DNA from 2 places in the Polaribacter sp. L3A8 genome. Region 1 is predicted to be linked to the other one. Evidence: riboswitches for the same ligand, from Rfam matches in the RefSeq annotation. Region 1 holds a riboswitch; the other holds the start of a gene.
What was found. A riboswitch is a leader RNA that binds a small molecule or an ion and turns the genes downstream of it on or off. The one in region 1 is predicted to bind S-adenosylmethionine.

Region 1 (3,928 bases):
TTGTTCGTTCTTACGAATTAGCAGAAGAAGGAACTATTGGTATTTGTGGCGGAATGGCGATGTGTGCTTCTTGTCAATGTTATGTGAATTCGGATAATAAATTACCAGAAATGACAGATGATGAAGACGCTATGTTAGCAGAAGCATTTAATGTAGAAGACAATAGTAGATTAGGTTGTCAGATACAAATGACTCCAGAGATGGAAGGATTGGAAGTAACTTTAGCGCCAGAAATTTAAGGGCTAAGAATGAAGCAAACAAAAGAAAAAATTGTGTTTAAAGATTACAGCATGTGTTTAAGAGATGCTGTAGAAACGTTTACCAAAGATATTATCAATAATTTATTTGATGCAAATCATTTGGCGGAAAAAGGTACACAAACAAAAAACAGATTCCTAAAAATCTTAGAGCGATTATCCATTGAAAATGGAGAAGATATTTGGGTTGCTTTCGAAGATTCTTTTATTGAAATTAGACAACGATTAGATTTGGATGCTATTGCTGCAGAAAAAAATGATCCTGCCGCAAAAAGTTTAGAAGAAGTTTATTTAGCGTATCCAGGTTTTTATGCCATTGCAGTGCATCGTTTAAGTCACCAATTATTAAAACAAGAAGTACCGGTATTACCAAGAATGATGAGTGAGTTTGCTCATAGTACAACTGGTACAGATATTCATCCAGGAGCAGAAATAGGAGATTCATTCTTTATAGACCACGCAACGGGTATTGTTATTGGAGAAACAACTCAGATTAAAGATAATGTTCAAATTTTTCAAGGAGTAACTTTAGGTGGAATCCAGGTGAAGAAAAGTTTAGCATCAACAAAAAGACACCCAACCATAGAAAGTGGTGTTGTTATTTATGCAAATGCAACTATTTTGGGAGGAGATGTTGTTATTGGAAGAAACTCTGTTATAGGCGCAAATGTTTGCATTACAGAATCGGTTGTAGAAAATTCAGTAGTTACAGTAGAATCGGAAAATAATATTTTTCAAAAAAGAAATTAAGATGAAGACTAAAAGTATCATAGATTTTGTTGGAAATACACCACTTGTAGAAGCTAGAAATATCTTTAAAAAAGAAGGTGTTACTTTATTATTAAAACTAGAAGGGAATAACCCAGGTGGAAGTGTTAAGGATAGAGCTGCTTATTATATGATTTCTGAAGCAATAAAAAGAAAAAATATAAAGAAAGGAGATACTTTAGTAGAAGCAACTAGTGGAAACACAGGTATTGCATTGGCTTTAATGGCAAAGGTTTTAGGGGTAAATATGGTTATTACCATGCCAGAAAACTCAACCAAAGAAAGAGTACAAACCATGCGAGCATACGGGGCAAAAGTAATTTTAACTCCAGCAGATAAAGGTATTGAAGGCGCAATTGATTATGCTTTAAAGTTAAAGTATAAGAAAGGATATTTTCGTTTAAATCAGTTTGATAATTTTGATAATCCAAAGGCACATTACAATACAACAGGGCCAGAAATTTGGAGAGATACAGAAGGAGAAGTAACTCATTTTGTGTCTGCTATGGGAACTACTGGGACCATTACAGGTGTTTCTGATTATTTAAAAGAACAAAACAAAAATATTACTATTATTGGTGTGCAGCCAAAAGATGGTGCAAAAATACCAGGAATTAGAAAATGGCCACAAGAATATTTACCAGCCATTTTTAAACCTAAAAAAATAGATCAAGTATTAGAGGTTAGTGAAGAAGAAGCTATAGAAGCAACACATCGTTTAGCAGAAGAAGAAGGCATTTTTGCAGGAATGAGTAGTGGAGGTGCGGTTGCAACGGCTTTAAAAGTAGCAAATTCAATAGATAAAGGTGTTGTTGTTGCAATTATTTGCGATAGAGGAGATCGATATTTATCATCAAATTTATTCGAAAAGGAGTAGATTTTACAAATAGATTCTGCAAATAAAAAAATATTCCTTTTATTTGCAGTTCAGTTCATAAACTTATTGATACGTTATCACGAAAGGCAGAGGGATTAGACCCGCTGAAGCCTTGGCAACCTCTCATATCTTGAGAAAGGTGCTACATTCTACTTTTAGTTTTTAAAAAATTAAAAGACAGATAACAGCGAAAAAATTACCTTTCCTGATGACATATTGATAAAAATATCATAAAATGTCAAATATATACAAAGCTTTACAAGAACGAATTTTAGTTTTAGATGGTGCCATGGGTACTATGCTACAAGCATATAAATTTACAGAAGAAGATTTTAGAGGAGAACGCTTTAAAGACTATCCAACACCTTTACAAGGAAATAACGACTTGTTATCAATTACTCAGCCAGAAGCCATAAAAACCATTCACGGTAAGTATTTTGATGCTGGTGCAGATATTATAGAAACCAATACTTTTTCTGGTACTACCATAGCTATGGCAGATTATCAGATGGAAGATTTGGTGTATGAATTAAATTATCAATCTGCAAAAATAGCCAAAGAAGTTGCAGATGCCTTTACAGCCAAAGAGCCACATAAACCACGTTTTGTAGCGGGTTCTATAGGTCCAACAAATAGAACGGCAAGTATGTCTCCAGATGTAAATGATCCTGGTTATAGAGCAGTTACTTTTGATGAATTAAGAATAGCTTATAAGCAACAAACAGAAGCTTTATTAGATGGTGGCGCAGATTTGTTATTGATAGAAACGGTGTTTGATACTTTAAACGCAAAAGCAGCTTTATTTGCCGTAGAGCAAGTAAAAGAAGAAAGAAATATCGATATTCCAATAATGTTGAGTGGTACAATTACAGATGCTTCAGGTAGAACATTATCTGGCCAAACGGCAGAAGCATTTTTAATATCTGTTTCTCATATACCATTATTATCTGTAGGATTTAATTGTGCTTTAGGAGCCAATTTATTGCAACCTCATTTACAAGCAATCGCAAATAAAACAGATTTTGCAATTTCTGCGCATCCAAATGCTGGTTTACCAAATGCTTTTGGAGAATATGATGAAACTCCTGAAGAAATGGGAGAACAAATAGAAGAATATTTAAAGAAAGATTTAATTAATATTATTGGAGGTTGTTGCGGAACATCACCAGAGCATATTAGCGTTATTGCAAATATTGCAGCAAAATATAAACCTAGAGTAGTTAATGGTTAATGGTTAATGGTTTTTGGTTGATTGTTTACATCTAAAGAGAAATTCTAATAACCATAAATTAAAACAAATAACTAAATTATGAATTATACAGAATTAGAGGTTTGGAAATATTCAAGAGGATTGGTTAAGATTGTATATCTATTAACTAAATCTTTTCCTAAAGAGGAAATTTATGGGTTAACTAATCAAATAAGAAGATGCGTTGTTTCTGTACCTTCAAATATTGCAGAAGGAATTGGGAGGCAATCAAATAAAGAAACAATACATTTTTTATATATAGCCAAAGGTTCTTTGCAAGAAGTTGAAACACAATTGTATTTGTCTTTTGATTTAGAATATATTTCAGAAGAAGAACTAAAAAGTACCTTAGAAAAACTAATTTCAAGTAAAAAACTCTTAAATGGTTTTATTAATTATTATAAAAAAATGTAAGTATGAGTGAGACCAATAACAAAAAACAAACAACCAATAACCAAAGGAGATACATGAAATTGTCTGGTTTAGAGCCTTTAGTTCTAAACGAAAATAGCAATTTTATAAACGTAGGAGAACGTACAAACGTAGCAGGTTCTCGTAAGTTTTTAAGATTGATTAAAAACGAACAATTTGATGAAGCGTTGGATATTGCAAGGCATCAAGTAGATGGTGGTGCGCAAATTATCGATATTAATTTTGATGATGGTTTAATTGACGGAAAACAGTCAATGGTTCGTTTTTTAAATTTAATTGCTGCCGAACCAGATATTTGTAGAGTGCCAATTATGATTGATAGCTCTAAGTGGGAAATCATAGAAG
Region 2 (3,928 bases), 1.4 Mb from region 1:
TGTTAGAATTAGGAAGAAATAGTCCGTTTGTACAAGTATTAATTTTATTAGTACACATCTTCATTTAGATACAAGTTTACCAAGAATAGCGTATCTGCAAATAATTATACAATGGTACAGAATATTTTATTTAAACGTAATCTTGAAAAAAAAATATAATATTTTAATTACATTTATTAAAACTTTGTATATTCGCAACCCATTAGAAATAATGGGTTGTTTTTACAACAAAAAGCCGATGTAGCTCAGCTGGCTAGAGCAGCTGATTTGTAATCAGCAGGTCGTGGGTTCGAGTCCCTCCATCGGCTCTAAAAAACAACAAATTACATACGTAATTTAGAAGTTCATTAAAATAATAAATAAAGGGGAGATACTCAAGCGGCCAACGAGGACGGACTGTAACTCCGTTGACTACGTCTTCGCAGGTTCGAATCCTGCTCTCCCCACAATTTACTCTTTAATGATATTGTTTATAAGTACTTCTAAATTAATATTTGTAATATATAAAGCCTACTAACGGCTTTAAAAATAATAAATTACGCCAGTAATTTTGATGTTTATTGAAATAGTAAATTACAGGGGAGATACTCAAGCGGCCAACGAGGACGGACTGTAACTCCGTTGACTACGTCTTCGCAGGTTCGAATCCTGCTCTCCCCACAATTTACCTATTTAATGATATAATAAACTAAACTCCTTCTTATTTTTACTGAATAACCTTAAACATCGTAACACTTGTTTTATGTTTAAAAAATAATTAGTGCACTCTATTTAAAGAGCCTATTAGAAATATTATAAAACCAATGTACAGAATTCTCCGTTTAAACTAAAAGAAAAAAACGAATGCTTAACCTATAAGTACAACTGTTTAATATTAAAACAACACTTATTGCAATATTTAGAATTAGCCTAAATAGGGAACTACTTTCTAAAAGAGTTTCTTTAAAATAAAACAGTATTTAAATAATTTAGCTACTGTTTTTAATTAGTACCCAATCGTAGTGGCTTAAAGCTGATAAATAATAAAGTGTATATAAATAACAAGGCTAAATACCATGTATTAGAAACTAAATCTAGGTAATCTATTTTTCCGTTAGAGAAACTTAATATCATTAAAACTTGTGCGCCATAAGGTAAAAGACCTTGTGTAATACAGGCAAATATATCTAGTATGGATGCTGTTTTTTTATTGTCTAAATTGTACTCATCATTAATCGTTTTTGCAATAGGACCAGCAATTATTATAGACACAGTATTGTTGGCAATGGCCATATTAATGGTGCTTACTAAAGTTGCAATGCCAAATTGAGCTGATTTTTTACTTTTTATAAGTGTCTTAATTTTAAGAAGTATAAAATCAATCCCACCATTTTTTTTCACCAAAGCCGCTAATCCACCTGTAAGCAAGGATAATAAGAAAATTTCTGTCATACTTGTAAAACCAGTATAGGCTATTTTAGTCGATTCAAGAAGTGTGAAATCTCCATACATTAAACCTAAAAAGACACCAGAAAGAACACCCAACAATAAGGTTACAAATACATTAACACCAAGTATAGATAAGGTAATCACCAATATATAAGGTACTATTTTTAGTACAGAATAGCTATACGTTACAGTTTCAGATGCTACATCTTTTAATCCTAAACCTTGAATAATTAAGATTGCAATGGTAAATAGCGCAGCGGGAACAGCAATTTTAATATTTTGTTTAAATTTATCACTCATTTTACAACCTAAAGACTGAGTGGCAGCAATGGTGGTATCAGAAATTACAGATAGATTATCACCAAACATGCTACCGCCTAATAATGCGCCACAAAGTATAGATAAATCTACACTACTTTTTTCTGCAATACCGATAACAATTGGTGCTAAAGCAACAATGGCACCAACTGAAGTACCTGTAGAAACTGATAAAAAACCAGCAATTATAAAAATACCAAAGTAAATATATTGTATGTTAATATAATCTAACCCAAGGTTTACAATAGCATCTACACTACCTGTAGATTTTGTAATGGTAGCAAAGGCACCTGCTAATAAATAGATTAAACACATGGTTAAAATCTTATCATCTCCACAACCTTTTAGCAGCGTTTTAATTTTAGAATTTATAGATTGTTTAAACATTAAAAATGCTACAATAATACCTGCTATCACTGCAATAGGAGCAGGTAATGCATAAAAATCGTTTTGATAAATACCAACACCTAAAAACGTACATACAAATACGAATAAGGGAATTAATGCGCTAAATTTGGGGGTAATTTTTTTTGAATTTGCCATGTTACTTTTTTCATTCTAAAAAGGACATAGCAGCTTATAAGTAGAAGTATGAGTTAACATTGGTTCCAATTAATTGGCTTATCTATTTAGCACCTTGCTCGTTATTGCAGGTTGCTATCTCCTTTTTTTTGAGATTCTTGATACTTAATTTAAGGGCGCGAAATTAGTGTATAAAAGGATAATTATGTCTTAAAAAACGTTAATTTTTTTAAAAAATTAATAGACAACATTACTTAAATGTACAATTGGTAAAAAGGTGGTTTAAAATATTAGAAAATTAGAACTATGACAATGAAGAAAAGTTTATTTAAAACATTCTTCACACTTTCCTAGCAATAATACTTGAGATACAACAACTTTACGATTAGGAATATTAGGAATAAGAACATCTGTTGGTAAACAATCTACTTTTCCACAATCTAAACATTGAAAATGTGGATGCACATCATGATGTTCGGTATGAGAGCAATCTTTACATTTTGCATACCATTTATGTCCGTTTTTTCCTAAAAATGAATGTAATAAACCATCATCTTCTAGTTTTTCTAAAATACGATATATGGTCGTTTTATTCATCTGTAAATGAAGTTGCTCTATTAAAGTAACCACAGAAATAGCGGTTGCTTTTTTTTCAAACTCATCAAGCAATATTTTAACAGATTTTGTTTTTCTTAAAATTCCCATTACACAAATATAACGTAACTAAAGGGCAAAAAAAAATAAATTCATATTTACTACAACTAAGTTGCATTAGTTGTTAATAATGTTATATTTGCAACTTAGTTGTATTAAGGTAAATTATGATATTTATAAAACAAAAATCAGATAGTATAGGAGCCATAGCAAGTACATTCTGTCTTATTCATTGTGTTGCTACTCCGTTTATTTTTTTAGCACAAAGTATTGGCGTGCCCAGTTGGTGGGGATTTTTAGATTATGTATTCTTAATAATCTCTTTTTTTGCTGTACAACGTTCTGTACAAACAACTTCTAAAAATTGGATAAAAACGGCCTTATGGTTTAGTTTTTTTTCTTTATTGATGGTGATAATTAACGAAAAAAATGAATGGTTTTATTTAAATGATAAATTTATATATATACCAACAATAGCATTAATAATTTTACACTTATATAATAAGAAATATTGCCAATGCAATAACACAAAATGCTGTATAAATGAAGGAAAAAGAACAAATTGAAATCGTAGGAGATAATCATTTTTCATCAAACATTAAAACACCTTTACGTGCAGATGCATTTGATACATCTGATGATGAAAAAATTAAGAATATAGAGTATCATTTTAAAATGATTATGAAAGAGATGGGGCTAGATTTAACCGATGACAGCTTGTCTGGAACTCCATATCGTGTTGCAAAAATGTATGTAAAAGAATTGTTTTATGGATTGAATCCTGCTAATAAACCAAAACTTTCAACATTTGAAAACAAGTACGGATATCAGAAAATGCTGATAGAACAAAATATCACCATAGATTCTGCTTGCGAACATCATTTTTTACCAATAATAGGTCATGCTAATGTGGCATACATACCAAAAGACAAAGTAATTGGTTTGTCTAAAATTAATCGTTTGGTAGATTATTACGCACGTCGTCCGCAGGTTCAAGAAAGGTTGG

Region 2: it holds a riboswitch for S-adenosylmethionine, as region 1 does, so the genes downstream of both, GQR92_RS02305 (Na+/H+ antiporter NhaC family protein) here and GQR92_RS08625 (homocysteine S-methyltransferase family protein) in region 1, are expected to answer to the same signal.

The regions. Positions count from the first base shown of each region.
Region 1 covers NZ_CP047026.1:2,080,349-2,084,276, reverse strand. Annotated here, with positions in the region: gene GQR92_RS08640 (2Fe-2S iron-sulfur cluster-binding protein) at 1-239, shown strand, start outside; gene epsC (serine O-acetyltransferase EpsC) at 249-1,007, shown strand; gene cysM (cysteine synthase CysM) at 1,009-1,902, shown strand; SAM riboswitch class I at 1,974-2,090, shown strand; gene GQR92_RS08625 (homocysteine S-methyltransferase family protein) at 2,138-3,133, shown strand; gene GQR92_RS08620 (four helix bundle protein) at 3,212-3,565, shown strand; gene metH (methionine synthase) at 3,568-3,928, shown strand, end outside.
Region 2 covers NZ_CP047026.1:649,306-653,233, reverse strand. Annotated here, with positions in the region: tRNA gene GQR92_RS02320 (tRNA-Thr) at 235-308, shown strand; tRNA gene GQR92_RS02315 (tRNA-Tyr) at 365-446, shown strand; tRNA gene GQR92_RS02310 (tRNA-Tyr) at 579-660, shown strand; gene GQR92_RS02305 (Na+/H+ antiporter NhaC family protein) at 982-2,289, opposite strand; SAM-I-IV-variant riboswitch at 2,339-2,438, opposite strand; gene GQR92_RS02300 (Fur family transcriptional regulator) at 2,593-2,973, opposite strand; gene GQR92_RS02295 (MerC domain-containing protein) at 3,090-3,488, shown strand; gene folE (GTP cyclohydrolase I FolE) at 3,466-3,928, shown strand, end outside.